DNA from 3 places in the Cupriavidus sp. 2KB_3 genome. Region 1 is predicted to be linked to each of the others. Evidence: predicted binding sites of a transcription regulator. Region 1 holds the regulator's gene; each other region holds the start of a gene.

Region 1 (9,832 bases):
CACAAGCTCCGCACGGACCCCATCCTCAAGTTCATGGTGGTGGCGCTGTCGTTCTACGGCATGGCCACTTTTGAAGGATCGATGATGTCCATCAAGACCGTGAACTCACTGTCGCACTACACGGACTGGACGATTGGCCATGTCCACTCGGGTGCGCTGGGCTGGGTCGCGATGATTTCGGTTGGCTCGTTGTATTACCTGTTTCCGCGCCTGTTCGGGCAGAAGGAGATGTTCAGCGTCAAGCTGATCGAGTGGCACTTCTGGATCGCGACGATTGGCGTGGTGCTTTACATCGCCTCGATGTGGATCGCCGGCGTAATGGAAGGGCTGATGTGGCGCGCCACGCAGCCGGACGGCACGCTGACCTACGCGTTCGTGGAAGCGGTCAAGGCGAAGTACCCGTTCTACCTGATCCGCCTGATCGGTGGCCTGTGCTTCCTGACCGGCATGCTGGTCATGGCCTACAACGTGGTGCGTACGATCGCCGGCAAGCCCGCCACGGACGCGCCGATCCCGGTCAGCCTGCCGGCTTCCGCCCAGGTTTCCGCACACTGACCGCCGAGGATTGCTGAGATGTCACAAAAACAAGGATTCTTCACCCACGAAACGCTTGAGAAGAACGTCGGCTGGCTGATCATCGCCACGATCATCGTGGTGAGCATTGCGGGCCTGGTGCAGATCGTGCCGCTGTTTTTCCAGCATTCCACGACCAAGCCCGATGCGGGCATCGTGCCGTATTCGCCGCTGCGCCTGATGGGCCGCGACATCTATATCCGCGAGGGCTGCGTCGGCTGCCATTCGCAGCAGGTGCGCACGCTGCAGGCCGAGACCGAGCGCTATGGCCATTTCTCGACGGCTGGCGAGTCGGTGTATGACCATCCGTTCCTCTGGGGCTCCAAGCGTACCGGGCCGGATCTCGCCCGCGTGGGCGGGCGGTATTCGGATGACTGGCAACGCATCCACCTGCGCAATCCGCGCGATGTGGTGCCGGAATCGGTGATGCCGTCGTATCCGTGGCTCGAGAAGGCTGCGCTGCCGACTGATGATATCCAGGGGCGGATGCGCACGCTGCAGCGACTGGGTGTGCCGTACACGGAGGAGCAAATCGCCCACGCCCCCGAGGAACTCGCCGGCAAGACCGAAGAGGACGCGATGGTGGCGTACCTGCAAGGCCTCGGCCTGAACCGCCGCAACGTGCGTGTGGACGCCACCACGGCGGCTACTGCCCCGAAGGAGTGAGCGCCATGGCTATCTTGACTTCCGCTGCCACCGTGCTGTCGATGCTGGCTTTCCTCGCCATCTGCTGGTGGGCCTGGTCGACGCCCCGCCAGGCCGCCAACGAGGAGTCGGCCATGCTGCCTTTCGCGTTGCCCGACGAGACCACGATAACGACAAGCCGGAACCCACAGCCATGAGCGATTTCATTTCCGATTACTGGAGTTACTACATCACGGCCATCTCGCTGATCGGCATCGCGTGGTGCGTGTGGCTGCTGTTCTCGCAGCGCCGGGTGCCGAAAATCCAGGTTGCGACCGAGGATACCGGCCATGTCTGGGACGGTGACCTGCGCGAACTGAACAACCCGCTGCCGCGCTGGTGGATGTGGATGTTCCTGCTGGCCTGCATTTTCAGCTTGGGATATCTGGTTCTGTATCCGGGCCTGGGTTCCTACGCAGGCGTGCTGGGCTTCTCCTCGCAGGGCGAACTGGCTGCGCATCGCCAGGCCGCCGAGAAGATTCAGAACGAGATCTACGGGAAGTACATGACGATGGACGTCACGAAGGTCGCAGTCGACCCTGAGGCTCGCGAGATCGGCCAGCGCCTGTTCCTGAATTACTGCGCGCAATGCCATGGCTCCGACGCGCGCGGCAGCCGCGGTTTCCCGAACCTGGCTGATAACGACTGGCTCTATGGCGGCGACCCCGACACGATCCGTCAGACGATCGCCAAGGGCCGCAACGGCATGATGCCGCCGTTCGCCGGCACCATCGACGCCAAACTCGCCGGGGACACGGCCCAGTATGTGCGCTCGCTGTCGGGCCTGGCGTCCGACCCGATCCGTGCGTCGCGGGGTGAAGGCACCTTCAAGACCACGTGCGCGGCCTGCCATGGGGCAAGCGGCAAGGGGAATCAGGCGCTTGGCGCGCCGAACCTGTCGGACAGCGTCTGGCTCTACGGCAGTTCGGAAAATGCCATCGTCGAGGCGATCCTGAAGGGCCACAACGGCCACATGCCCGCGCACGAGGAAATCCTGACGCCCGAGCGTATCCGCATGCTGACCGCCTATGTGTGGGGTCTCTCCAACACTGGAGCGGCCGGACAATGATCAACAGCCCCCGGGCAGGGCGGCAAGCCGCCTGCCGGGGCGCGAGGAACACCAGATGAACGCGCCCCCCAATGCTGCACAGCCCGTGGCGGACGACGCCGCCACGCCGGAGCCCTCACGGCCGGACGACAGCCCGCCATGGCGCCCGGCAGCCGCGCCTCGATCCGCGCAGCCTGCCCAGCCCGCCCAATCGGCTGAATCTTCTGAAGAGACGCTCTACGAGGTTCGGCGCAAGATCTATCCGCGCTCGGTCGCGGGCGCCTTCTCGAGCTGGCGAGTCTGGCTCGTCATCCTCACCCAGCTGGTCTATTACGGCACGCCGTGGCTGCAATGGAACAACCGCCAGGCGGTGCTGTTCGACCTCGGCGCCCGCAAGTTCTATATCTTCGGCCTCGTGCTGTGGCCGCAGGACGTGATTTACCTCGCGGTCCTGCTTGTCATCTCGGCCCTGGCGCTGTTCCTGTTCACTGCTATTGCGGGCCGGCTGTTCTGCGGCTACGCGTGCCCACAGACCGTCTACACCGAGATCTTCATGTGGATCGAGCGGCGCGTGGAAGGCGACCGCATCGCCCGTATCCGGCTGGACGGCGACCCGTGGAGTCTGCGCAAGCTGCGACTCAAGGCGACCAAGCACGCGCTCTGGGTGGTGATCGCCCTGTGGACCGGCTTCACCTTTGTCGGCTACTTTTCTCCGATCCGCGAGCTGGGCGGGCAGGTGGTCGATTTCTCGCTGGGGCCGTGGCAGTCGTTCTGGATGCTGTTCTATGCGTTCGCCACCTGGGGTAACGCGGGCTTCATGCGCGAACAGGTGTGCAAGTACATGTGCCCGTACGCGCGCTTCCAGAGCGTGATGGTCGACCGCGATACCTTCGTGGTGACCTATGACGTAGGTCGAGGCGAGCCGCGCGGCAGCCGATCGCGCAAGGCGGACCGGCACACCGCCGGCATTGGCGATTGTGTCAATTGCAGCATCTGTGTGCAGGTCTGTCCGACCGGGATCGACATCCGCGACGGATTGCAATACGAGTGCATCGGCTGCGGAGCTTGCATCGACGCCTGTAACCAGGTCATGGACAAGATGGCCTATCCGCGCGGCTTGATCCGCTACACCTCCGAGAACGCAATGCGCAAGGGCCTGTCGGCGGTGGCGGCGCGCAGGCGGCTGTTCCGCACGCGGACGATCATCTACGCGGTGATCTGGTCGGTGCTGGTAGGAGGCTTTATCGGGTCGCTGGCGATGCGCGCACCACTCAAGGTCGATGTCATCCGCGATCGGGGTGCCTTGGGTCGCGAGGTCGAAGGTCGATGGATCGAGAACGTGTACCGGCTGCAACTGATCAATACCACCGAGGCTCCGATGCGCGTCCGGGTACAGGCGACGAGCGCGGCGCTGCAAGGGCTGACCATTGAGTACGACAAGTCGGCGGAAACGCTTGCGCCCACGTCGAACCGCCTGTTGCCCGTGCGCATCCGTATCCCGATCGACCACGCGCCGCAGGGCACGCACAAGATCCGCATCACGGTCACGGGGGAGGGCATGGACGATGCGCGGGAGCGCGCGCAGATCCAGGAAGCGACCAGCTTCATCGTGCCGCGCGGACTGTAGTGCGGGTCATCCAGGAAATTATCGACGCAAGGAGTAGGCAATGACAGCGCAACAAATCAAGCCGTGGTGGAAGGAACCGTGGCCGTGGTTGCTGATGAGTGGCCCGCTGGTGGCGATGATCGGCTGTGGTGTGACGATCTGGCTCGCCAATACCCACGCCGACGTGCCGGTGCGCGATGCTGCGCGGCATGGGCTGGTGGTGGAAAAGTTGGATGGGTCCGCCGCGCGCGCCGCCGCCCATGTCAATGAGACGGCGAGGCGGCCATGAGACTACGCTGGCTGATGTGGGTGATGTGGCCAGCGTTTCTGATCGGCGGCGTGGCTACGGCAACGGTGTTCTCGATTGTGGATCCCAGTGACCTGAGCTTCTTCGGTCATCCGGTCGACGCGTCGCGCGAAGCGGTCTACACCGTGGGATTCTTGCTGGCGTGGCTGTTCTGTGCCTTGTCGAGCGGCTTGACGCTCTACACCATGCCGACGCCGCTCAGCGATACCGATGAACTCGAGTAGCCCGCGCACCACCGCTGGCGAGGCGGCCTCAGCAGGATCGGTTGTAGATCTGCTTGATGCCGGCCATGTCGATGAGCTTGACGTGGCGCTGGCGGATCTGGATCAGGCCCGCCTCGGCAAATCGGGAGAACAGGCGGCTCACGGTCTCCAGTTTCAGGCCCAGATAGCTGCCGATCTCCTCGCGGCTCATGCGCAACACGAACTCGCTAGACGAGTAGCCACGCGCCGACAGGCGCTCGGAAAGATTGACGAGGAACGCGGCGAGCCGCTCCTCGGCGCGCATCGAGCCCAGTGTCATCAGCATGACCTGGTCCTGCGAGATTTCCTTGCTCATCAAGCGCAGGAACTGGGTTTGCAGCGAGGGCAGGTCACCCGAGAGCGCCTGCAGCTCGCTGAAGCGTACGACGCAGACTTCGGCGTCCTCGAGGGCCGTGGCATCGGAGGCATGCTGCATCTCGCCAAGGCCATCCAGGCCGACGATCTCGCCGGGCAGATGGAAGCCGGTGATCTGCGAGCGGCCATCCTCGAGCGTCACGTGCGTCTTGAGCGTGCCGAAGCGCACGGCATAGACGGCGGTGAGCGGATCGCCCATGCGATACAGCGTTTCGCCCTTGTGCACGCGCACGCGTTCCTGCACGAGCGTGTCCATCTTCAGGAGGTCCTGCTGCGACATGCCTACCGGCAGACAAAGCTGGCCCATCCCGCACGTGGAGCAACGGGGCGAGATCTCGGTGACGGGAATGGAGGTAAGCAATTGAGGGCTCTTGGTGATGCGCATTGCAGCAGGGGCGCGACAAATCAATTTTACCGCGTGAAGTGACGCCGAAGCGAGGGACCGTTGCCATTTGGTGTGCTTTTCAGCGTTTTTATCGTTGCGTTGTTTGGTGGCGTCCACTGTGCCGCGATGTGCGGCGGCATTGCGATGGCGGCCGAGCAGCGCGCGCCGGTGCGCGTGCCAGTGACGATCCATCGCTCGCCACGTGGCTGGCTCGTCGAATTGCTGGCGATGCACGCCGGACGCCTGACTACCTACGCGTTGCTGGGGGCCGTCATGGGTGCCGTCGGCGCCACCGCATGGAAGCAGGACTATCTGCCCGTGCAGCGGTGGCTCTATGGCGCAGGCGGGGCGATGCTGGTGATGTCGGGCTTCTGGTTGTTGCGTGGGCGCACCATGCGGGCGGCGGGCCTCGAGGCGCTTGCGGTGCGCGTGGCCCAGGGAGCGGTCGGCCGCGTGGGCGCGCTCGGTATCCGCCTGCCCGCGGGCTTGGCCCGGCATACGCCGCTCATGAGACGCTTCGGCTTGGGGCTCGCCTGGGGGATCGTGCCGTGTGGGATGGTCTATGGGGCACTCGCGATGGCGCTGCTGGCCGGCAATGCGGCGTCCGGCGCGCTGGTACTGTTCGCCTTCGGGCTGGGAACGCTGCCAAACCTGCTGGTGATTTCGGGGCTTTCAGGCTATGTGCGCCATTTGTCGCGCCGGCCGCTGCTCCGGGCGGTGGCGGGGGTGCTGATCATCGGCTTCGGCATCGTGGGCGTGGCGCGGGCGGTCTGGCTGCCCGAGACGCTGGCGGCGCATGGGTTTTGCGTGGTGTTTTGAGACAATTCCGAGTGGGGGGGCAGGCCAGCCGGGTTCATGCCATTTGCCACGTCGGGTGGCGGGCGGGTTGCGGACGGGGCCGGGAATGCCATACAATCGCGAGAACCACGGTATCGCGCCACGTAATTCCCTGGCGTCGCCGGGCCGGCATCCCTGATCTGGGATGCGTGTCCATGGGTCCGAGGCAGCGTTGGCTTGCCGGATCCGTCCCCACAGTTCATCCGGTTCAAAAGATCTGGTTTAAAAGGCCGGGCGGCCTTGTGGAGTGGTGGCGCAGGCGCAGGACGAAGCTTGTCCGGGCCGATATCCGTTTTTTCTTGCCGCCTTGGCAATCTGATTGTCCTGGCGAATGTCCGCTCCAAGGGGAAGGGTTCCGCCTGCGAGGGTAAAGGCGAGAGCGCGACGCAAGAGGTTCGACTCCCGGCGAAGCCAGCCGGATTCGGACGATCTCCTGCCGGAACGACCCGGCAAATCGATGCAAAAGAACGAAGTGCACCGCTTGGCTGCCTGGGCTGCGACAGGCTGCGAGTTGGCTGCGCAATGAGATGGCGGTGGCATCGGTACCGCTGTATCCGAAATCTCCAGTGCTCCGGGATTCGTCCGGGAGCAGGTGCAAAGACAGGCTGCACACAATCACATGAATACCCAAGAGGCGAAGATCGTCCTCGAGACCGCGCTGATTTGTGCGCAGGAGCCCCTGCGCCTCAACGATCTGCGCCGTCTTTTCGCCGACGATATCGGCGCCGACACCATCCGCGCCCTGTTGGACGAATTGCGACAGGACTGGCAGCAACGCGGTGTGGAACTCGTGGCCCTGGCCAGCGGCTGGCGTTTCCAGAGTCGACCCGAGATGCGTGAGTTCCTCGATCGGCTCAACCCGGAAAAGCCGCCCAAGTATTCGCGCGCCGTGATGGAGACACTTGCCATCATCGCCTATCGCCAGCCGGTGACGCGCGGCGATATCGAGGAAATCCGCGGCGTGACGGTCAGCACGGACGTGATCAAGAAGCTTGAGGATCGCAGCTGGATCGAGGTGATCGGGCACCGGGATGTGCCGGGCCGGCCCGCGCTCTACGCCACGACCAAGGCGTTTCTGGACGATCTGGGGCTGCGCACGCTGGATGAGCTGCCGCCGCTCGAGGACGCCCAGGCCCAGGTCCAGGCTGCCCTGCTGGACCAGCAGGCGATAGATTTTGAGGAAGTTGCCACGGCCAACCCGCCGGCTGGCGACGAAGAGGCCTTTGCCGAGCCCCAGCCCGTCGAGACCGCTGCCGAGGCGGTGGAAGCGGAGGTCGTGGCTGCGGCGGAGGGCGACCATGCGGAGCCGGTGGAGACGGAAGCCCACGGCGCCGATACCGAACAGAACGACACGCCGCACCCGCAAGACAACAGCGTTGCGCAGTGGCCCGCCGATGGCGGCCAGGACGACGACGCGCCGCTGGCCCACGCCAACGGTTTCCACGTGGACACAGCTGCTTCCTCCCCGGAAGCGGCCGACGATTCGGTCCGGGACGGCAACGCGCCGCATCCTGCTGAGGACGACGAACGCGTGTCCAACTGAATAACACGCAACATCGATAGTGAATACTTTGTCTGATTCCGCTGAGCAAGACGTCCGGCAACCGGACGCGCCGGGCGATACCGGCGCCGCGCCCGACGCGGGCAACGGCACCGACGGCGCGCCGCGCCGCAAGGGCCTGCGCCGTGGCCTGCGCAATCTGGTGGCGTCGCGCCGCCAGTCCGCACAGGACCGTGAGGGTGGCCGTGGCGAGGGCGATGCCGCTGCGCCGATGCAGGCCGACGCGCCGCAGCCCGACGCAGCCGCACCGGCCGGCCGCGAGCCGCGCCCCCGTGGTCGCCGCAAGCCGGTAGCCGATCGCGATACCCGCGACGTCCGCGAACCGCGTGCCGAGGCGAGTGACGCCGACGGCCAGCCCGCGCAGCCGCAGGGCGCCGGCGCGCGCAAGCGCCGCCAGCAGCCCCAGCGCAAGGCCGCGCTGGTCGATGGCGACAACAAGCCGGCAGCCCAGCAGCCCGGCCGGCGCGACAAGCGCGGTCAGGGTAGCCAAGGTGGCCAGGGTGGTCAGGGCCAACGCAAGGGTCAGGCGGGTGCCGCAGGTGGCAAGCCTTCGGAAAAATTCGAGCAGCGCGCCGGTGACAAGCCGGCCCGGGGCGCGAAGGGCGGCAAGCCTGCAGGCAAGCCAGCCGGCGGTGCCGAGGACGTCTTCAAATTCGTGATTTCGGAACAATTCGATCAGGAAGAGATGGCGTTGCCGCGCACCAAGGCCAAGCCGGTGCGCGAACTGTCCGCCGACGATGATGCGCCCAAGCTGCACAAGGTGCTGGCCGAAGGCGGCCTCGGCTCGCGTCGCGAAATGGAACAGCTGATCCTCGAGGGTCGTGTCTCGGTGAACGGCCTGCCGGCCCACATCGGCCAGCGGATCCTGCCGACCGACCAGGTGCGTGTGAACGGCAAGCTGATCCATCGCAAGGTGTCGTCCAAGCCGCCGCGCGTGCTGCTGTATCACAAGCCGTCAGGCGAAATTGTGAGCCAGAGCGATCCGGAAGGCCGTCCGACCGTGTTCGACAGCCTGCCGCGCATCAAGGCCGGCAAATGGGTGGCGGTTGGCCGTCTCGACTTCAATACCGAAGGCCTGCTGATCTTCACGACCTCGGGCGACATCGCCAACCGGTTCATGCACCCGCGCTACGGCGTGGAGCGCGAATACGCGGTGCGCACGCTGGGCGAGTTGGCCGAAGCCGATCGCCAGGCGCTGCTGCACGGGATTCAGCTGGACGATGGCGAGGCGAACTTCCTGCGCATTGCCGATGGCGGTGGCGAAGGGGTGAACCAGTGGTATCACGTGGCGCTGACCGAAGGCCGCAACCGCGAAGTGCGTCGCATGTTCGAGGCCGTCGGCCTGACCGTGTCGCGCCTGATCCGCACGCGCTATGGTCAGTTCCTGCTGCCGCGCGGCCTCAAGCGTGGCCGCTGGCAGGAGCTGGACCCGACCGACGTGCGCGCGCTGATGGCCAATATCGGCCTGAAGGCGCCGGCGAAGGGCGAGCAGGGCGGCAAGGGCGCCACCAAGGTGGGCGGCCGCAAGGCGCGCACCGAGGCGGCTATCGCCGGCATGCCGATGCACACCGGCATGGACGGTCTGCCGCGCTATGAGAAGGGTGGCGCGCGCGGTAACGGCGGTGCTGGCCGTGGCCAGCCGGATCCGATGCAGACCTCGATGGGTTACATCCCGACCGGCCCGGCGCCGCTGACGTCACACACCACCAAGTTCAGTGGTGGCGCTGCCGGCGGTCTGCGTGGCGGTGGTGCCGGTGGGCGCGGCGGCAATCGCGGCGGCCTCGGCGGCGGTGGTGGTATGGGTGGTGGCATGGGCGGTGGCGGCATGGGTGGCCAGCGCGGCCAGCAGCGTCGCGGGGGTGGCGAGGCCAACGGCAATGTGATGCCGAAGGCAACCAAGGGCGGCGGCAATGCCGGCGGCCCGCGTCGTCCGCGCGGTCGCGGCGGCAACCAGGGTGGCGGTCACCGCTAACTCAGGCAGGCGGCATGCAAGCCGGGGCTTGCCCAGGCCTGCATGCTGCCCGCGGATCCTGTCCGGCTTTTGCCTTTTGGACATAATCCGCGTATAATCAAAGTCTATTCAAAAGTGTCATCCTTAGCGAGGGTGGGCGAATGATGGGCATTGCGCCCATTTTTTTTTGGTTCGCCCGTTTTGTGCTTGTGGCCGCGACTGCGCCACGCCGGCGCCGGGGATGACGGGGCAGGCAAGGCAGC
Region 2 (9,832 bases), on a different contig from region 1:
CAGCACCTGAAGAATCACCAGGCCGAACAGCGTGCCGACAACAGCCGTGCTCTCGCGGCCGAGCCCGCAAGCCACGCCGATGGCGGCCACGGTCCAGATGCTGGCCGCCGTGGTCAGGCCCTGGATGTTTTCTTCGCTGTTGAGCTTGATGATGGCGCCCGCGCCCAGGAAGCCGATGCCGGAAGCCACACCCTGAAGCACGCGGCTCATGTCCGCGACCGGCATGCCGGCCATGAGCGGCACGAGCACGAACAGCGCCGATCCCAGCGCCACGAGCATGTGCGTGCGCAAGCCGGCGGCCTTGCCGGCCGCTTCCCGCTCGAACCCGATCAGCCCGCCCAGCACGATGGCGAGCGTGAGCCGCGTGAGAACGCGGGTCAGTTCCGCGACATCGGGGATATCGGCAAATTCCGAACGCAGCGTGCTGTAGACCTCTCCCCAGACTCCATCCATGGCGGGCTCTCCGTGGTCGTGATGCGGGGAGGCTAGCATGCAGGGCGCGGCGCGCGCAGTCGGGCGCCGGCTGACAGGGGAAGTGCCGAGGTCAGCCCAAATTCAGCGCAGGCGCAGCGGCTCGAGCAGCGCGGCGTCGTACTGGGCGCGCGAGATGCGGCCCAATTCCATCATCCGCAGCAGGATATAGGTCTGCCGCTGGCGCGCCCGGCGCGGGTTGACCACGGGATTGTTGGCCGATGGTGCCTTGGGCAGGCCGGCCAGCATCGCGCATTCGGCCAGCGTGAGCTGCGCCACGGGCTTGCCGAAGTAGGTCTGGGCGGCCTCGTCGAAGCCATAGGCGCCCTGGCCCAGGTAGATCTTGTTCAGATAGATCTCAAGGATCTCGTCCTTGGTCAGCGCGCGCTCGATCCGGTAGGCCATCAGGACTTCGTAGAGCTTGCGCGTGTAGGTCTTCTGGCGCGACAGGAAGAAGTTGCGCGCCACCTGCATGGTGATGGTGGATGCGCCCTGCGAGAGGTCGTCCGAGAGATTGGCGATGCCGGCCCGCATCACGCCAACATAGTCCACGCCGTCATGGAGATAGAAGCGGTCATCCTCGATGGCCACCACTGCCTCACGCAGCGCGGGTGGGAACTGGCGCAGTTCAACGTAGTCCGGCGTCTTGCGGAACGCGGTCAGGGAGTCGAGGGATGGCAGCTGGCGGTCGGCAACCAGCACCGCGAAGGCGATGAGCAACGCACCGCCGAGCACGGCGAGCAGGATGAGTTTGACGAAGGCGGACCAGAGGCGTTGCATGGCGCGTATTTTGCCATGGGTCCGACGACGATTCGGAAATCGCCGACTGCCAGCCTGAATTCGAGCACGGGTTTCGTGATGGGGGCGTCTTGTTGTCCGGGGCGGCGGTCAGACCCAGCCGAGCCAGCGCCAGTACGTGGCCGCGAACACCAGCATCAGCCCATAGCCGATGATGGTCAGTGGAATGCCCACGCGCGCGAACTGCCGGCCGTTGAAGGTGTCCGTGCCGAGGCAGACCATGTTCTGCGGCGCGTTGATCGGCAGGATGAAACCGAAGCTGACCGTGAAGCCGAGCAGCATGGTCATGCCGACCTTGTTGATGTCGCCGGGCAGGGTCTGGAGTACCGAGATCAGGATGGGCAGCAGTGCGGCGGTCAGCGCCGTGGCACTGGCGAACCCCAGGTGGATCAGGATCAGGAACGCGGACAGTACCGCGAAGACCATCAGCACGCCATGGTCGGCGAGGCCGGAATGCGTGACCACGAACTTGCCGAGCCACTGGCCGGCCTGCGTGGTCAGCAGCGCGGTGCCAAGGCTGATACCGACGCCGAACACGATCAGCGTGCCCCATGGGGTGCGTTGCTGCATGGTCTTCCAGTCCATCACGCCAAAGCGCGGCAGCATCAGGATCACCAGGCCGATGAAGGTGATCGTTGCCGTGTCGAAGCTGTGCAGCTTGCCCTCGGTCGCCCAGAACACCAGCAGGCCGATGGCGACGGCGGCGAGGCGCTTCTGCGGCCCGGTCATGGGCCCGAGCGCGGCCAGTTCGCGCTGCACGGCTTCCTTGCCGCCGGCAATCGCATTGGTTTCGGGCGGCAGCAGCCAGCGCACGAGGAAGTAGAGCACTACCGACATGACGAGCGCCCACGGCGCGCCGGCGATCAGCCATTGCAGCCAGGTCACGCGCTCGCCGAGCAGCTTGTCCATGAAGCCTGCCGTCAGCAGGTTCTGCGCGGCGGCGGTCTGGATGCCGACGTTCCACACGCTGGTGGCCATGGCCACCATGATCATGATGCCGGCGGCGGTGTTGGACTTCTTGTCCACGCCGAACGCGGCAATCACGCCCATCATGATCGGCACCGTACAAGCACTGCGTGCGGTGGCGCTGGGCACGACCAGGCTCAGGATGATCGTGACGGCGATGGTGCCGATGAGGATGCGGCGCGTGCTGGTGCCGATGGCAGAGAGCGTGACCAGCGCGATGCGCCGGTCGAGCCCCGTCACCGTCATCGCAGCCGAGATAAACAGCGCCGCCGCCACCAGCGCGAGCGCCGTGTTCGAGAATCCGGCCAGCGCCATGCCCAGCGCGCGCGAGGTGCCATAGTTGACCGTGGGATCGGCCACCGTCGGCGCGAAGCCGATCAGGCCCGCCATCAGCGAGGTGATCATGATCGCGCTGGTTTCGTAGGTCACCGCCTCGGTAATCCACACGACCACGGCGAAGGCGAGGATGGCGAGCATGCGCTGCCCGGCAACGGGAAGCCCTTCGGGCGTGGGAATCAGGAGTACCGTGACGAGTACGGCGAGGGCGAGGTACAAGCCCCAGTGGAGGGCCACCTTGGGGGTGACCGGCGCTGGAATGGCGGCGGCGGGAGCAGCAGGGATATGCGAGTCAGGCATCTTGACTTCCTAAGTGGATGAGCCTGTCGACGCGGTCGTCACGCAGGGTCGCCGCGGTCGACCCGTTCATTATGAGAAGCGTGCCTGCCCATGCCAAGGCACGGCGTCAGCGCGACTTGTCCAGGATCAACTCTCTGCAAGGTCAGGGACCGGTGACGACGCACGGCGCGTCACGGTGGCACAACGGATTGCGGACATTGGGCGATACCCGATGGCGCCGCGCGGCCTCGATCTGAAATAATTGAGGGCAATGCCGAGATCTTTTCGACCCACTCTTAACCGGACACCGACATCGTGACTCACGCAACACACATCCGTCCGTGCCTGCCGCTGGAGACGATCAGCAACGCACGTGACCTCGGTGGCCTCGTCGGCGCGCTTGGGCGCCGCGTACGCCACGGCAAGCTGTTCCGCAGTGGCAACCCGGCGCTGGCCAGCGTGGCAGACCTGGATCGCCTGCATGCGCTGGGGCTCGACATGGTCATCGACTTTCGTTCCGCAGGCGAGAAATCCCCGCAGGAGGCCGCCTTCGGTGAGCGCTTCCGCTGGGTTCCGGTGCCCGTGCTGGAGGGCAGCATGGCGATGGACGTGCTGATGCCGCGCCTGCGTGACAGCACGCCGGCCCAGGTCCACGCCTTCATGGTCGATGTCTACCGCGATTTCCCGGTGCGCTACCGCGACGCGTTCGCCGGCTTCCTGCGCAACGCGGAGGCGGGCGGCACGCTGTACTACCACTGCACGGCCGGCAAGGACCGCACCGGCTTTGCGTCGCTGCTGCTGCTGTCCGCGCTCGGCGTGGCGCGGGACGACATCGTTGCCAATTACCTTGAGTCGAATCACTGGAACCGCCGCTTCAACGAGGCGATCCTCGCGCGCACCGAGGCGCTGGGCGTGCCGCCCGACGTCATCATGCCGCTGCTCGACGTGCGGCCGGAATACCTGGAGGCGTCGATCGCCGCTATCGAGCAGGCCCACGGCGGCCTGGAGGCCTATCTGGCCGATGGGCTTGGCGTGGATATCGACCGCCTGCGCGGCCACTATCTGGAAGCCTGAGCGCCGCCGCTCCCACCGCTATAGCCCGCCGCGCTCGCGCAGGATGCGCGCGGTGGACAGCGCGATCATGCCTTCCTCGTCGGTCGGCAGGACCAGCACGGGCACGCGGCTGTCGTCGCGGCTCACGCGCTGGGTGTTGGCGGCATTGGCCTGCGCGTCCAGCCGGATGCCGAACAGCCCGTCAAGGTAGGCGCAGATGCGCGTGCGCACCTCGGGGGAGTTCGCCCCGATGCCCGCCGTGAACACCAGCGCATCGATCCCGCCCAGCGTGACGGCCAGCTTGCCGATCTCCTGCGCGGCGCGGTAGGCGTAGAAGTTCACCGCCAGCACGGCGCGCGGGTCGTTGCTGGCCAGCAGGACGCGCATGTCGCTGCTGATGCCGGAAATCCCCTTGAGGCCCGACTGCCCGTACAGCATGGCCTGGATCGCGTCGGCTTCCATGCCTTGCGCGGCGAGCCACAGCACCGCGCCCGGATCGATGTTGCCGCAGCGTGTGCCCATCGGCATGCCATCCAGCGCGGTCAGCCCCATCGTCGATTCCACGCTCCGGCCTTCGCGCATCGCGCAGAGGCTGGCGCCGTTGCCGAGATGCGCCACGATGACGCGGCCCGCCGCGAGATCCGGCGCCACCTGCCGCAGCCGGCGCGCGATATACGCATACGACAACCCGTGAAAGCCGTAACGGCGGATGCCGCGCTCGTAGTACTCGTACGGTAGGGCCATCAATTGCGCGAGCGGGTCGTGGCCGGCGTGGAAGGCGGTGTCGAAGCATGCCACCTGCAACAGTTCCGGCACGGCAGCGCGCACCGCGCGGATCGCCGTCAGGTTGTGCGGCTGGTGCAGCGGGGCGAGCGGCACGAGGGCTTCGAGCCGCTCGATCACGGTGTCGTCGATCGCCACCGCGTCGGCGAAGTCCGCGCCGCCATGCACCACGCGATGGCCCACCGCCACCGGCGGCGTATCGCGCAGGCCCACGCTCAGCGTCAGCCGAATCAGGCGGAAGGCGGCGTCATGGTCGGCCACCTGCTCCACGGGGAACTGCTCGTCGGCCACGACACGGCCATCGGCCATGCGTGCCATCAGGCGTGGCGCCACGCCGATGCCCTCGATCTGCCCGTGCGCGGCCAGTTCGGGCTGGATATCGACGTTGTGGTGCGCCGACTCGGGCACCACGTAGATGGAAACCTTCACGCTCGACGACCCGGCGTTGACGACGAGGATCACGGGATGGACGGTACTCAAGATGATTCTCCTGGCGACAGTGTCGGCGCTGGCATCGCGCTCAGGCGGGCACGGCGGCGGCGGTGCGGCGCGCGTGCGCAAGCAGCACGGCGATGGCACAGCTGCCGATGCGCGCGCGCACGCTGTCGGCGCGGCTCGTCAGGATGATCGGCACGCGCGCGCCCAGCACGATGCCCGCGGCCTCGGCGCCGGCCAGGAAGGTGAGCTGCTTGGCCAGCATGTTGCCGGCCTCGAGGTCGGGCACCAGCAGGATGTCGGGGTCGCCAGCCACCTCGGAGTGAATGCCCTTGGTGTCCGCCGCCGCCTTGCTGATGGCGTTGTCGAAGGCCAGCGGGCCGTCGAGGATGCCGCCTTCGATCTGTCCGCGCCGGCTCATCATGCAGAGCGCCGCCGCGTCGATGGTCGACGGGATCTTGTCGGTCACGGTTTCCACGGCGGAGAGGATCGCCACCTTGGGCGTCTCGATGCCGAGCACGCGTACCAGGTCGATGGCGTTGCGCACGATGTCGGCCTTCTCGTTCAGCGTGGGGAAGATGTTGACCGCCGCGTCGGTGATGAACAGCGGCTTGTGATAGGCGGGCACGTCCATCGCAAACACGTGCGAGAGGCGCCGGCCCGTGCGCAGGCCGGTGGTGGAGCTGGCCACCGCATGCATCAGTTCATCGCTGTGCAGGCTGCCTTTCATCAGCAATTCGGCCTCGCCCGCGCGCACTGCTTCCACGGCACGCGCGGCGGCGGCGTGGCTGTGCGGGACGTCGATGATCCGGATGCCTTCCAGCGACAGGCCGTGTTCCGCGGCCACATGGCGGATGCGGGCTTCGGGGCCGATCAGCAACGGCACGATCAGGCCGAGCCGCGCGGCCTCGAGCGCGCCATCGAGCGAACTGTAGTCGCACGGATGGGCCACGGCGGTGGGAATGGGGGGCAGGCCCGCGCAGCGCGCGAGCAACTGGGCGTATTTGTCGCCGGTGGGGGGCAACGCGGACGGGTCCAACGTAGGTGTGAGCATGGGCAGCGTTCCCTGGAACCAATATTCTGGAGTCGGGCATGCATCCCCCGGGGGCCAAGGATGCTGCATTGCGCAAACGGTATCAGCGAGTATAGGCCGGACGACGATGACACGCCAGCGTCATATCCGGCGCGGAAATTGCACGAATCTGCGACGTCGGTTGTCTTCGCCCCCCGAGGCTGGTAGATTTTTACTTGCTGCATCGCAGCAGGCGCCTAGTACGCCGCTGCGACCCGTCTGACCATCTCTACACCTTCCCAAAGGGGAGAATCGGAATGAATGCACGCCAACCTGCCGGGAGCGGTCTTGCTCCCGCGCAAGATGCTCCCGCATCGCCTTCGCCGTTTCCTGATCTCTCGGCAATCTCCGCTTACACTGCCCATCCCCTGGCCCAGGCCGCCTGGGAGTATGGCGTCGACGCCTGGCAGCGCAGCATCCTGTTCCTCGACATCCTGCGCCGGCGCGGCAACGAGACGGCCGAGCATGAGCGCGGCGGCATGCCGCCCGTGCTGGTGTTCGAGCATGAAGTGCTGATGGACGGGCGCGACATGCCCAAGCCCGTCAACTACGCGCTGCTGCGCATCGTGCCGCCGGACGCGAATCCGACCGATCCCGACAAGCGCCCCTTCGTGGTGATGGACCCGCGCGCGGGCCACGGCCCCGGCATCGGCGGCTTCAAGGAGGACAGCGAGATCGGCAACGCCATCCGTGGCGGCCATCCGTGCTACTTCATCACTTTCTTCCGCGATCCCTGCCCGGGGCAGACCATCGAGGACGTGGCGCGACTCGAGGCCAGCTTCCTGAGCGCGGTGGCCGAGCGCCATCCGAACGCGCCGGGCAAGCCGTTCGTGGTCGGCAACTGCCAGGCCGGCTGGGCGCTGCTGATCCTGGCCGCCGCCGCACCCGACGTGACCGGCCCGATCCTGCTGGCCGGCGCGCCGGTGGCGTACTGGTCCGGCGTGCGCGGCAAGAATCCGATGCGCTACAGCGGCGGCCTGCTCGGCGGCTCATGGCTCTCCTCGCTGGCCGCCGACATGGGCAACGGCCGCTTCGACGGCGCTTGGCTGGTGCAGAACTTCGAGAAGCTCAACCCGGCCAACGCACTCTGGGAAAAGCTCTACAACGTCTACGCCAAGGCCGACACGGAAGGCCCGCGCTTCCTCGAGTTCGAGCGCTGGTGGGGCGGCCACTTCCTGATGAACCGCGAGGAGATCGACTGGATCGTCCAGAACCTGTTCGTCGGCAACCACCTCACCGCCGGCGAGATCCACAGCACCGACGGCCAGACCCTGATCGACCTGCGCAACGTGCGCTCGCCGGTGATCGTGTTCGCGTCCTGGGGCGACAACATCACGCCGCCCCAGCAGGCGCTGAACTGGATTCCCGATCTCTACGCGAACGTGGACGAGATCGTGGCCAACCAGCAGACCATCGTCTTTTGCCTGCATCCGTCGATTGGCCACCTCGGCATCTTCGTCTCGGCCAGCGTGGCCAACCGCGAGCACACCGAGCTGTTCTGCGCGCTCGACCTGATCGACGTGCTGCCGCCCGGGCTTTATGAAGCGAAGATCGAGGACGTGGCGCCCGGTACCTCGCACCGCGACCTGATCCAGGGCCGCTACCTGGTCCGCTTCGAGCGCCGCACCATCGACGATATCCTCGCCCTCGACGATGGCCGCGAGGACGAGCGCCCGTTCGAAGTGGTGCGCCGCGTGGCAGAGATCAACCAGCATCTGTACGACACCTACGCGTCGCCGTTCGTCCGCGCCGCCGCCACCGAGGTCACCGCCGAGGCGATCCGCGAGACCCATCCCGCGCGCATGGAGCGCAAGCTCGCCAGCGATACCAATCCGCTGATGGCCTGGGTGGGTGCGCTGGCGCCGATGGTGCGCGAGCACCGCCAGCCGGTCTCGGCCGACAACCCGTTCCTGGCGATGCAGACGGCGATGTCGGACCAGATCGTCTCGATGCTGAATCAGTACCGCGACGTGCGCGACGCCTGGCAGGAGCAGTGGTTTGAATCGCTCTACGCCTCGCCGTGGCTGCCGGCGATGCTCGGCATGGAGTCCTCGGTGCGGCGCGCGGAGTCACCGGCCATCCTGGCGTTGCGCGCGGAGGTGGCCGAGCTGCGCAAGCGCGAGGCGCTGGCGCACATGGGTGAAGGCACCTCGCTGGACGCCTTCACGCGCATCCTGGCCTACGTGACGCAAGGCAAGTCCGCCATCGAGGAGCGGCCGTTCAACCTGCTGCGCAAGCTCGCACGCGAGCATCCGCCGGAGAAGCGTGTCACGTTGGCGCAGTTCAAGGACGCGGTCTGGCGCCAGAACTACGTGGTGAGCCTCGATCCAGCCGCGGCGCTCCAGGCGCTGCCGGCGCTGGTGCCGGACATGAAGGAGCGCCGCCGCGTGATGGTGCTCGCGCATCGCGTGCTGACCGTGGGCGGGCCGCTCGATGACGACTGGCTGGCGCGCTACCGCGAGGTGGCGGCGGTGCTCGGCGCGGACCACAGCGGCCCGGCCACGCACGACGCCGAGGCCGGTGCAGCCGCCGATTCCGCCACCTGAGGAGGGCCGCGCCATGGTACAGGTACCCAATCCGCCGCTGGCCGGCGCCCGCGTGCTGGTGGTGGGCGTGGCCAATGAAGACTCGATCGCCTGGGGCTGCGCGCGCGCATTCCGCGAGCTGGGCGCCGAGATCGCCATGACCTATCTCAACGACAAGGCGCATCCGCACGTGGCGCCGCTGGCGGCGCAGGTCAACGCGCCGATCCTGATGCCGCTGAACGTGGAGGACGACGCGCAGATGGCCGCGCTGTTCGCCCGCATCACCGAGCAATGGGGCCGGCTCGACGCCATGGTGCATTCGGTGGCCTTCGCGCCGAAGGCCGACCTCCAGGGCGGGCTGCTCAACTCGTCGGCCGAGGGCTTCGCGCGGGCGATGGACGTGTCGTGCCACTCCTTCATCCGCATGGCCCGCCGCGCGGTGCCGTTGATGACCGCAGGCGGCACGATGTTCGCGATGAGCTACGACGGCGCCAACCGCGTGGTGCCGAACTACAACCTGATGGGCCCGGTGAAGGCCGCGCTCGAGGCCAGTTGCCGTTACCTCGCGCACGAACTGGGGCCGCAGGGCATCCGCGTGCACGCGATCTCGCCGGGGCCGCTGAAGACGCGTGCGGCGTCGGGGCTCAAGGACTTCGACCTGCTGCTCGCGGAGGCCGCCGGCCGCGCACCGCTCGGCGAGCTGGTCGACATCATGGACGTCGGCTTCGCCACGGCCTTCCTGGCCACGCCGTACGCGCGCCGGCTGTCCGGCAACACGGTCTACGTGGACGGTGGCGTGCACATCATGGCGTAGCGCCGGCGGCGCAAGACTTATCGGCAACCAGGAGAGGCTGCAATGCAGGTACTGATCCGTGGGCTGCATCGGGATGTGACCGAGGACATGCTGCGGGACAAGCTCAAGGGTTACGCGCCCGTGAACTCGGTGGAACTGGTGCGCGAGGGCGATCCCAACCACCCGTGGGCCTGGGTGGACCTGGCGGTGGACCCGTTCACCGCATGGCGCCTGCTGCGCCAGTTCGACAAGCAATACTTCGCCGGCAGCGTGATGCGCTGGTACATCCCCGCGTACCAGAGCTGAGAAGGATGGCGGGGA
Region 3 (9,832 bases), on a different contig from region 1:
TGTGCTGGCGGCATTCGCACAGGTGGCGGACGCGCTGCGCGCGCTCGAGCATGACGCACTGGCTGTCGATGCGCAGTACCGCTCACGGCAGGCGGCCCGGCAGTTGGTGGATGAGCTGCAGGCGAACTATCGTGCCGGCACCGCCGGCTATCTCCAGGTGTTGATCGCCAACGCCCAATACCAGCAGGCCAGCATTGGATACCTGCAGGCGCGTACGCAACGGCTGCAGGACACTGTCGCGCTATTCGTTGCCCTGGGCGGTGGCTGGGAAGAGGCCCCGGGCAAGGCAGCCCGTTGAAGGCGACGTTGCGCAGTAGTCTTCGCCAAAACCTGGTCGGTCCCCGGAGGTCAGAGATTTACCTGGATAATGTTCGATACGTCGGTGACGCCCGGCGCTGCCCATGCGGCTTCGGACGCGGCCTCGCGCTCAGCCCAACTGCGCAAGCTTCCACGTAGCGTCACCACGCCGTCCTTGACGTCGACGGTGACATGGGTCGCGTCGTCCACCGCCTGGCGCTCGATCGCCTTTGCAATCCGTTCCTTGATGTTGTCAGGCGCTATCGCGGGCTGGACGGTGATGGCGTTGGCCACGCTAACCACACCGTACAGGCCAGCCACCGCGCGCGCGGCGGCGAGGCGCTGGTAGTTCCAGTCGACTGTGCCCGACAGCGTGATGCAGCTGTCCTCAACCATCACCTGAATACGATCCGCAGGCAACACCGAGGTCCACGCCAGAATGTTGCTTGCGGCGCGTGCGATGTCGGCGTCCGTACGCGCTGCGTCATCGGGCAGGCGCACGTCGATTTCGACGGCGAGTCCTTTCACGCCGGGCACGCGCCTAACGGCCTCCTCGGCGGCGTACTTGGCAGCATGGTTGCTGAGATGGCCGGTCAGCGTTACCACGCCGTCCTGAACCTGGACGCCGATCTCGGCGGCATCGACGGCCGGGTCCCAGGCCAGTTCCTCGGTCACACGCTCTTTGAGTTGGATATCGCCCTTCATGTCCGTTGTCTCCAGTTTGCCTGGCGCCCTCAGGCGCGATGGCGGCGCGTGCCGCTTGCCATGCGCGCGCGGCGTTGGCCTCACGGCCGGGTTTCGAGTTGGTCGATGACCGCCAATATGCCCGGCGCCGACCATACGGCACCGACGGCCGCGCGGGGCTCGGCCAGGGAGTCCACGTGGCCACTCAGCGCAGCCGTGCCCCTTTCGACCTTGACGTCCTTCTGAATCTGATGGTCTGTCTACATGGTCGCCTCTGTACGAGCTCGTACCGAAATAGCGCGCCGGATGTGGAGCTTCCGCCGGGTGCTCGCTAGCGAGCGACTGACGAATTCACACTAGTGGTGAAATGGCACCGTGGCTTGATCCAACGCAACCGGAGTCGGTGGCGTGAGAAAAGACGGCTAAGGCGCGACAAGTGCCCCTGCGCACGCTGGCGCTGTATGGGCGCCTTTCCTGTGTTGCCGTGGCGGAAATTCCCGCACTTGAGGCTTCGTTGATTGGCATCAACCTGCATGTCCCCGGTGCCGCTAGCTTGGAAAGAACGATAGCCAAGGTCGCCGTGTAGAGCCGCATTGTTCTTGCCGTGAATGGCTGCCTCCTATCCTTGAACGCCCTGGAACAGGCCGGGTATACCCCTAAACCCGATCGGAGTGACGCAAATGAAGGTCTCAAGATGCCTTGGCCTCGGGCTGTCGTGGCTGGCGCTTGCCGTTGCCGCGACGGCTTGCGCCAGCCGTGCAACGCCCGCTGGTGACGAAGGGAAGATCATGGAACAGCAGGGCGTCTCCTACATATCAGGTGGAGATGATGCGGCGAGCATGCAAGGCATGCTGGCCATCGCCGCGCAGTTCAATGTGCGGCTGACGATGGTGGATGCCGAACGCGGCAAGCCACTGGGCGGTGCCATGGTGGACGTGGCCAGCCAGGAGGGTCGCACCGTGCTTCACGCCACCGCCAGCGGGCCGTTGTTCTACATGCGGCTCAAGCCGGGTGCCTATCGACTATCCGTGGGCTACCAGGGGCGGGACCAGATGCGCAATATCGTAGTCGCCGATGAGCCGCTGGACATCACCTATCGGCTCTCGGTCAATACACTCGAGGACGACTGGCTGCTCTGCGGCACGACACGCTGTCCGGCTCGCTGAGGCCCGGGGTAGCACAAGGAGCGCAGGTCACCAGTGCGTGGACTGCGGGAGCAGGGAGGCCGGAATGAAAGGCGGAACAGCAGCACTGCGACACCCGGAGCAAGGCGGTGTTGAGAAGGTCGGCTGGTTCGGGTCTTGGCCGTTATCCCTTTCGCCAGCCGTCACCGACGTCATCCGGCGGGTCCAGTTTGCGCAGGCCTATGAGATGTCTCAGGCGTACCAGCGCCTGTTCGGGACGCCCGCGTTCGGCATCGGCTCAATCGGCAAGAGTGGAAAATCCGTGCCGGTTAGCGTCACCGTAGCGGCGCAGACGCCGTTTTGCCGCCTTCTGCGGTTTGCCCTGCGCACCGGAAAAGTCACCGACGCGCGCCCCAGGCTATTACTTTGCGCGCCGCAAGCTGGCCACCATGCTGCCCTGATGCGCGCCGCAGTCCGGTCATTACTCGATGAATCCGATGTCTATGTGACGGATTGGATCGACGCGCGAGACATTCCGCGCGAAGCAGGGATGTTCCGTCTCGAGGATCATGTCCTGACCCTCGAACGATTCATGGCGAGCCTGGGGCCTGCGGAACTCGATGTATTGGCGGTCTGCCAAGCGACGGTGCCGGCACTGGCAGCCGCCGCGCGCCTGGCGGCGAGCCGCGGGCCGGAACTTCGATCGCTCGTTCTGATGGGTGGCCCCATCGATGCGCGATGCAATCCGACAATGCTTGGTCGCACCGCCAGCCAATTCTCGGGGGCATCATTTTCCGCCCGTTATACAGGTGCAGTGCCGCAAGGCTATCCTGGGGCAGGGCGGATCGTCTACCCGGGCTTCTTCCAGCTGTCTGCTCTGGCGAACGGTCAGTCCGCGCGTTTCCTTGACACCATGCGCAGCGTCTCGCGCGGCGATCCGGCTGGCATTTTCGCGAGCATGGCGGCGGCGATAGACTATTCGGCGACCGTTGATCTCCCTGCAGAGTTCATCGCGGATACCATCGATGTAGTCTTTCGCCGCTTCCTGCTGCCACGCGGCAAATGGCGCGTCGCGGGCGTGAGCGTCCGCACGGGCGCCATGCGTAGCACTCGCCTGCTGACCATCGAAGGTGCCGACGACGCCATCACGGGCGCCGGGCAGACTCACGCCGCACATGCGTTGTGCCGACATCTGCCACCCGCACACCACGAACAAGTCACCGTTGCCGATTGTGACCACTATGGCTTGTTCAGTGGCAAGTCCTGGTACGTCCGTGTTTATCCGATATTGCAACGGAGCCTTGCCGAATGGCGGATCTCCAGACGTGAGGCGTCGCACCGCGCGTACCGGGCATAGCCGGCACGTGCGCAGAGCGCCTGTACTCGGTCGGCTCGCATCATGTCGTTTGCCTGGGCATGAGCGCCGCCACACAGTGTTCAGATGGCACTACCAGCGCCATTTCAACCCTCGATAGTGCGTCTTCGCTGCGTTGCTGCGACGCCAGAACTGCAAGGTTTGCCTCCGACGGATCATCGCCAAGCCGTGCCCGCCCGCGAATCCTTGCGGCGAGTTCGTCGGCGCGGGCCTCGCAGTGGACAATCGTCACGGGAACGCCCAGCCGCTGCGCCAAGGCCATGCATGGCCGTCGTTGCGCTGCGAGCAGGAACGTCGCATCGGCGATCATTGTGAATCCGGCCGCTAAGCCGATGCGGCAGATTGCACGGAGTCGACGATAGGTCGCCTCGATTGCCTCGGGCGTGTAGTGGTCTGGCGTACGGCGGAGACGCTTGCGCTCGACGTCCGAGCGGACCCAGATGGCGCCGATGGCATCGGCAAGGTTGCGCGCCACAGTCGATTTTCCGCTGCCGGAGAGGCCATGCATCAACACCAACCGGGGGGCAGGCGGATTCAGCAACGTCTCCGCCAGCGTGAGGCGCGACCACGCGGAAGGGGATGCCGTCGGACGCTCTGCGAGCTCGTGCCGAGCTTGCTGCGCCCGCTCCAGGTCGATGCGGGCGCGCACGAGCGCGCGCAACGAGGCATAGAACGGCAGTACCCGCAGCGCGCCAAAATCCCCACTTCGCGCAAGATAGGCGTTTATCAGGTGGTGGGCCAGCGAGGGGTGTCCGAGGGCAATCAGGTCCATATAGGCGAACGCGATGTCACTCGCGGTGTCCGTCCAGCGCAGCATCGGGTCGAACTCCAGGCAATCGAAGGGCGTGGGTAAGCCGTTGAGAAGCACGATGTTGCCAAGATGAAGGTCGCCGTGGCATTCGCGCACATGGTTGTGCCGCCGACGCGCCGCGAAGACAGGCGACAGGGCTCGCGCGCGTTCGCACAAACCATTGCGCACACGGGTAGCGACGGGTGCGCCAGCAGTCATTGCCACGACGGCATCGGCGCAGTTCTGCACGGTCTGCAGGATGACTCCGGGAGTGCCGTAGGGGGTTGATTCTCTGGCTACGTCCGCTTGGTGGTGGAATGCGCAAATCGTGGTCGCCAGTGCGTCCATATGCGCGAGTGTCAGGCGGCCTTCCTGCGCCATGACGCTGAACACGTCGCGTTGATCGAAGCGACGCATCTTGACTGCATACTCGATGGGCGAAGCGGACCGATCTACCCGGACGCTGCCGCCGGCTCCCGCAACGATGGGGACCACCCCCAAGTAGAGTTCAGGCGCCATCCTCCGATTGAGACGCACCTCTTCCTCACAATCCATGCGCCTGGCGTCCAGCGAGGAAAAGTCTACAAAATCCAGACGAACCGGCTTGCGCACCTTGTAAGCAAAGTCGCCAGCCAGGAAGACCTGCGAGATATGGGTTTCGATGAGAGTTACATCCCATGCCTTGTCGGGGTACGCCGTGGCGTCGCACATCGCGCGAACGAAATTGGAAGGATCTTCCACCCCTTTCGCATCGACCGGTGCCGATGGTGCATGGGGCCCTTTGGCCAAGGTCAGGTCGCCCACGTCACGGTGCGGGACACGCCGCCCCGCGCAGGCACGGTTAGCCTGTTGGTGCGCTCCACGCCATCGGCCCTCGTCACGACCCGATAGGTTCCCGGCTGCAAGCGGATAAACAGGAATGGCCCTTCGGAAATCACCGAGAACACCTGCTTGCCATCCTCCAGGAAGATCTCTGTCGCAACGTCGGAGAGATATTCGCCACGGCTGCCCATGAACGTCAGGCGCAGGCTGTAGTTGGGCGCCGCCTGGCGCATCGCCGCAGCCTCGTCGAGGCCGATCCCACCGCTGAGGTAGGCAAGTCCATCCCGCTGTTGCTCGTGCAGCGTCGCGACGCCGGCATCCGCGAGTCCGATTGCGGCGACGGCGTCCGTCCGGCCAGGGCGGGTCGTGTCAGGACGCTGGGCCAGCGCGAGAGACGGAGGTGCCGCGAGCAGGATGGCAAGGATGGGGGCTAGCCAGATTTCATGGGGTTTCATGACTCCAATATAGGAATGCACGGTGGCGCAGGCTTGATCTGGCGCAATCGCAATGCCGTCGCCCCCCGGGGGAGTGCGTCGCTTCGGTGGAGGCGGAGAAGCCTACCGTCAAGGAGAGGACCCGATCCCGTCCTCTCCGCATGCAGCACCCACCATGGCGCCGAGAAACCGATGTCCTTCGGGCGTGAGGCGAATAGGGTGGCCCAAAGGCTGAGCCTTGCGACAATCGATCAGTCGGCGGTTCGCCAGCTCGGCGAGATCCGTGATGTCGATGCCAGCGACTGATCCCCGGGAATCGAGAATCATTAGCGCTGCAATCTCGTGGGCGCTCAACATGGACTGTCTCCGAACGACGAAAGATGGAATGGCCATAGCCGTTTGCCTAAAACGATAGCCAAACATCGCCCGAGCCAGACTCAAATTCGCGCAAGCTTTGACGACGATCAATCCCGTGCGGCGTCACCGTGTGTTGTCTATCACGCACATTGCTGACTCGCTCCAGCTTGCGGTGCGTCAACGCGAACCGCGCGAACCCTGCTAATCCATAGTAGGCAGCCCGCAGCCTTGCCAAGGTGACTGGCGCCCGCAGCATCGTGCTGCATAGTTGGATCTGCGAAAGGAGAGCATCATGTACCAGCATGTCATAGTTGCCGTGGACGGCAGCGCGTGTGCACGCCGGGCACTGGACGAGGCGGTCACGATCGCTTCTGCATGCGGAGCGCAGTTGGAGATCATTCACGTAATCGACTACACGCTTCTGCAGTATGAGACGGGTTACGGCATCCGGGCTGATGTTGTGCCGGAATTGCTCGAATTCGGACGGAGCATTCTCGTGGAAGCGGCAGACGTGGCGCGGAGGGCCGGCATTCGGCACACGGAGACGCTGATCGATAACGTGATTAGCCTGGGAAACGTTGCGGCCCAGGTACTGAAGCACGTGGGGGAATGTGGCGCAGATCTCGTCGTGACGGGTACACACGGTCGTCACGGGCTAAAGCGGGTGTTTCTCGGCAGCGTAGCGGAAACCCTCGCCAGGTCCAGCCCCGTGCCGGTCCTGCTAGTCAGGGAGCCGACCCCGGAACCGGACCACGCCGAGACGACCTAGCGGACGCGGTCGGCCCGTTGCCCACCTGCATATTGCGTGGATGCATCGACCTCGCCGTCAGTGCAGATAACGCAAGGAGGGTGTCGTCTCTTGCATGCCTCTATCTAACGCGGAGCTTATTGATGACCTCGCACACGCCCGGTGCAGACCATGCGGCGCCCGCAGCGGCTCGACGTTCGGCCAACGAATCGACGCTGCCCTCCAGCGTGACGACGCCGGCGGATTCCGAGATGGCAATGTGGTGGGCTTCGCGTTCAGCCCGACGGCGCAACGCCGATTCGATTTTTCCCTCGATCTCTTCGGGCGCCAGCTTCGGTACTACCCGGATGAGATTCGTGACACCAGAGACGCCACGAATATGGCTGACCGCTTTCTCGGCGGCGTGGCGCTGAAAGCCCCATTGCACGTTCCCCCGCAAGGTAATCCAGCCCTTTTCGAGTTCCAACTGAAGATCATCCACGGGCACGTGAACCGCCCACTGCAGGGCACTGCGCGCGGCCAGGGCCACGGCTTCGTCGCGAAGGTGGCTGTCTTGCCGGACTTCCAGCCTGACGACGATGCCCTTGATGCCCCCAATTCTGCCGACTGCCTTCTCCGCAGCAAGTTTCGCGGCATACGTGCCGACGTGCCCGGATAATGTCGCCACACCCTGATGGACTTCTACGCCAATGTCGGGAGAGATAACGCGTGGATCCCACTCCAACTCATCATCGATCAGCGTCTTGAGTTCGATATCTGTTTTCATCCTCCGCTCCTGGTTGGTAAGGCCACCGCCCTGAGGGCGGGATTCTGCGCATCTTGAAAGATAGGAAGCGTCAGGATCTGGCCCTTGATGTGGAACAAGCCATCGACGGCTCCTTCCGCTGCGTTCCGGGCTCATACATCCCTGGATGCAGCCGGGACCGCACCGCATAGGCGCTGAGCAGGTATGCGACCAGAATCGCAGGCAGGTATCGCCAGAACATCACGGGAGGGGCGACGAGTTGCAAGGCAGACGCGACGGGAGAGAGCGGCAGCCAGACGGCGAGGGAGGCTACGAAGACTGTTGTTATCAACACCACGGTAGCCGGTCGGCTCTCCAGAAATGGGATGCGGCGGGTCCGAATGATGTAGATCACCAGGATCTCGGAGAGAATGGACTCCAGGAACCACGCCGACTGGAACGACATTGCGTGCGCGGGCGTGGAGAGTCCCAGTACGCTGAAAAGGACCGCAAAGGTTACGTAGTCGAACACGGAACTGAGCGGTCCCATGATGGCGATATACCGCCAGAGCGAGCGGATATCCCAGGTGCCAGGCAGGAGAGTCGCCTCCTCGTCGACGTTGTCGGCGGGAATGCTTGCCTGGGAGACATCGTAGAGGAGATTGCACGCAAGGATCTGGATGGGTGCCATCGGCAAGAAGGGTAGCCAGATGCTGGCGCCCAGCACGCTGAAGACGTTACCGAAGTTGGAGCTTGTGGCCATGCGCAGGTACTTGACGAGATTGGCAAATACCCGGCGACCCTCGATGACGCCGTCGTGCAGCACCAGCAGGCTCTTTTCCAGCAGGATAATCCTCGCCGTCTCCTTGGCTATGTCGGTGCCCGTATCCACGGAGATGCCGACGTCGGCGGCGCGCAGCGCCGGGCTGTCATTGATGCCGTCGCCAAGTACGCCGACCACATGGCCGCGCGACCGAAGGGCGCGGACCAGGGCAGCCTTGTGATCCGGGGTCAGCTTGGCAAAGACGGTGGATTTCTCGGCCAGGTCCGCCAGTGCGGAGGCATCAAGCGCGTCCAGGTCGCGCCCCAGCACAACCGATTCGAATTCGAGGCCCACCAGCTGGCATATGTGCCGTGCAATCGCGGGACTGTCACCGGTCAATACCTTTACAGTGACACCGCTCTCGTGGAGCGCTTGCAACGCGGCGGCGGCCGTATCCTTCGGCGGATCGACGAACGCCACGAAGCCGGCCAGCGCCAATCCGCGTTCGTCCGCCAATTCATAGGATCTGGCGCCCGATCGTGGGAGGGACTTGCTAGCCACGGCCAAAAGGCGATATCCCTCCTCGTTGAGGCGTAGCGCGAAGGCTTCGGCTTGTTGTCGATGCGCGTCGGTGAGCGGCACGACCTGGCCCATGAGCTCACAGGCATCGCACATGCCAATCACTTCCTCGACCGCGCCTTTGCAAATCAGAAGTCGCGCGGTGTCACTCTCTATGACGACGGACATGCGGCGCCGCTCGAAGTCGAACGGCACTTCGTCGACGATCCGGTACCGCTCGCGCGCCTCGGCGCCGCGCAATGAAGCTTCCGCGTCGTCAAGTACGGCCAGATCGAGAAGATTGCGCAGGCCGGTCTGAAAGTAGCTGTTCAGATAGGTCAATCTGAGAACCGTGTCGGAGTCCTTGCCTTCGATATCGACATGGCGGCGCAGGATGACGCAGTCCTGCGTGAGCGTTCCCGTCTTGTCCGTGCAGAGAACATCCATCGCGCCAAGGTTCTGGATGGCGTTGAGTTCCTTCACGATGACCTTGCGGCGAGCCAGCATGAGCGCGCCTTTCGAAAGCGTGACGGTGACGATCATTGGCAACATCTCCGGCGTGAGGCCGACTGCTACGGCAAGCGAGAACATCAGCGCCTGAAGCAGGTCGCCCTTCGTCACGTAGTTGATCAGGAACACCAAGGGCGTCATGACGAAGATCAGCCTGAGCATCACGGTGGCCACGCGCCTAAGGCCCAGGTCGAACGAGGTGGGTGGAATGGCACGGGTCACCTGCCGGGAGATGTCGCCAAATACACTCCGCGCCCCAGTGAGCACGACTACCCCGAAGCCGGTACCGCTCACGACCGAAGTCCCCATGAGGGCCACATTGCCAAGATCGCCGGGCATGACGTCGTTGGTCGGCCCAGTCGCCTCCGCCACTTTCTCGACCGGAACGGACTCCCCCGTCATGGACGCCTGGTTCAGGAACAGATTTTTGGTCGCAAGCAGGCGAATGTCAGCGGGAACGATGTCGCCCGCGCCGATATGCACGATATCGCCAGGGACAAGCCCGACGAGAGGAATTTCGCTGATTTGTGGCGCTGCAGCGATCGATAGGCGCCGCTTTACGGACGTTGTCGTGTGCACCAATGCCCGAAGCGAGGCGGCCGCTCGTACGGATTTGCGTTCCTGAACGGTGGCTAATCCCACGCTA

What was found. Region 1 encodes FNR, which switches genes on or off when oxygen is low (the NO sensors DNR and NnrR bind a similar motif). Its sites were predicted from a motif close to TTGATNNNNATCAA; they were not measured.
Region 2: the regulator FNR is predicted to act here: its motif matches at 2,988-3,001, upstream of AB4120_RS10840 (DASS family sodium-coupled anion symporter).
Region 3: the regulator FNR is predicted to act here: its motif matches at 5,981-5,994, upstream of AB4120_RS06875 (universal stress protein).

What each region holds. Positions count from the first base shown of each region.
Region 1 is NZ_JBFRHD010000019.1:100,527-110,358, forward strand. It holds gene ccoN (cytochrome-c oxidase, cbb3-type subunit I) at 1-555, shown strand, start outside; gene ccoO (cytochrome-c oxidase, cbb3-type subunit II) at 574-1,239, shown strand; gene AB4120_RS20335 (cbb3-type cytochrome oxidase subunit 3) at 1,245-1,415, shown strand; gene ccoP (cytochrome-c oxidase, cbb3-type subunit III) at 1,412-2,326, shown strand; gene ccoG (cytochrome c oxidase accessory protein CcoG) at 2,382-3,932, shown strand; gene AB4120_RS20350 (hypothetical protein) at 3,973-4,200, shown strand; gene AB4120_RS20355 (hypothetical protein) at 4,197-4,442, shown strand; gene fnr (fumarate/nitrate reduction transcriptional regulator Fnr) at 4,471-5,196, opposite strand; gene AB4120_RS20365 (sulfite exporter TauE/SafE family protein) at 5,281-6,039, shown strand; gene scpB (SMC-Scp complex subunit ScpB) at 6,677-7,600, shown strand; gene rluB (23S rRNA pseudouridine(2605) synthase RluB) at 7,629-9,590, shown strand.
Region 2 is NZ_JBFRHD010000008.1:119,448-129,279, reverse strand. It holds gene AB4120_RS10850 (MgtC/SapB family protein) at 1-453, opposite strand, end outside; gene AB4120_RS10845 (transglycosylase domain-containing protein) at 556-1,251, opposite strand; gene AB4120_RS10840 (DASS family sodium-coupled anion symporter) at 1,360-2,871, opposite strand; gene AB4120_RS10835 (tyrosine-protein phosphatase) at 3,166-3,924, shown strand; gene AB4120_RS10830 (acetate/propionate family kinase) at 3,943-5,166, opposite strand; gene AB4120_RS10825 (phosphate acetyltransferase) at 5,207-6,175, opposite strand; gene AB4120_RS10820 (DUF3141 domain-containing protein) at 6,451-8,739, shown strand; gene fabI (enoyl-ACP reductase FabI) at 8,753-9,532, shown strand; gene AB4120_RS10810 (RNA-binding protein) at 9,575-9,817, shown strand.
Region 3 is NZ_JBFRHD010000005.1:154,866-164,697, forward strand. It holds gene AB4120_RS06835 (efflux transporter outer membrane subunit) at 1-298, shown strand, start outside; gene AB4120_RS06840 (BON domain-containing protein) at 349-1,002, opposite strand; gene AB4120_RS06845 (BON domain-containing protein) at 1,083-1,229, opposite strand; gene AB4120_RS06850 (carboxypeptidase regulatory-like domain-containing protein) at 1,662-2,147, shown strand; gene phaZ (polyhydroxyalkanoate depolymerase) at 2,212-3,462, shown strand; gene AB4120_RS06860 (AAA family ATPase) at 3,503-5,074, opposite strand; gene AB4120_RS06865 (carboxypeptidase regulatory-like domain-containing protein) at 5,062-5,547, opposite strand; gene AB4120_RS06870 (hypothetical protein) at 5,656-5,883, opposite strand; gene AB4120_RS06875 (universal stress protein) at 6,176-6,652, shown strand; gene AB4120_RS06880 (BON domain-containing protein) at 6,753-7,397, opposite strand; gene mgtA (magnesium-translocating P-type ATPase) at 7,468-9,832, opposite strand, start outside.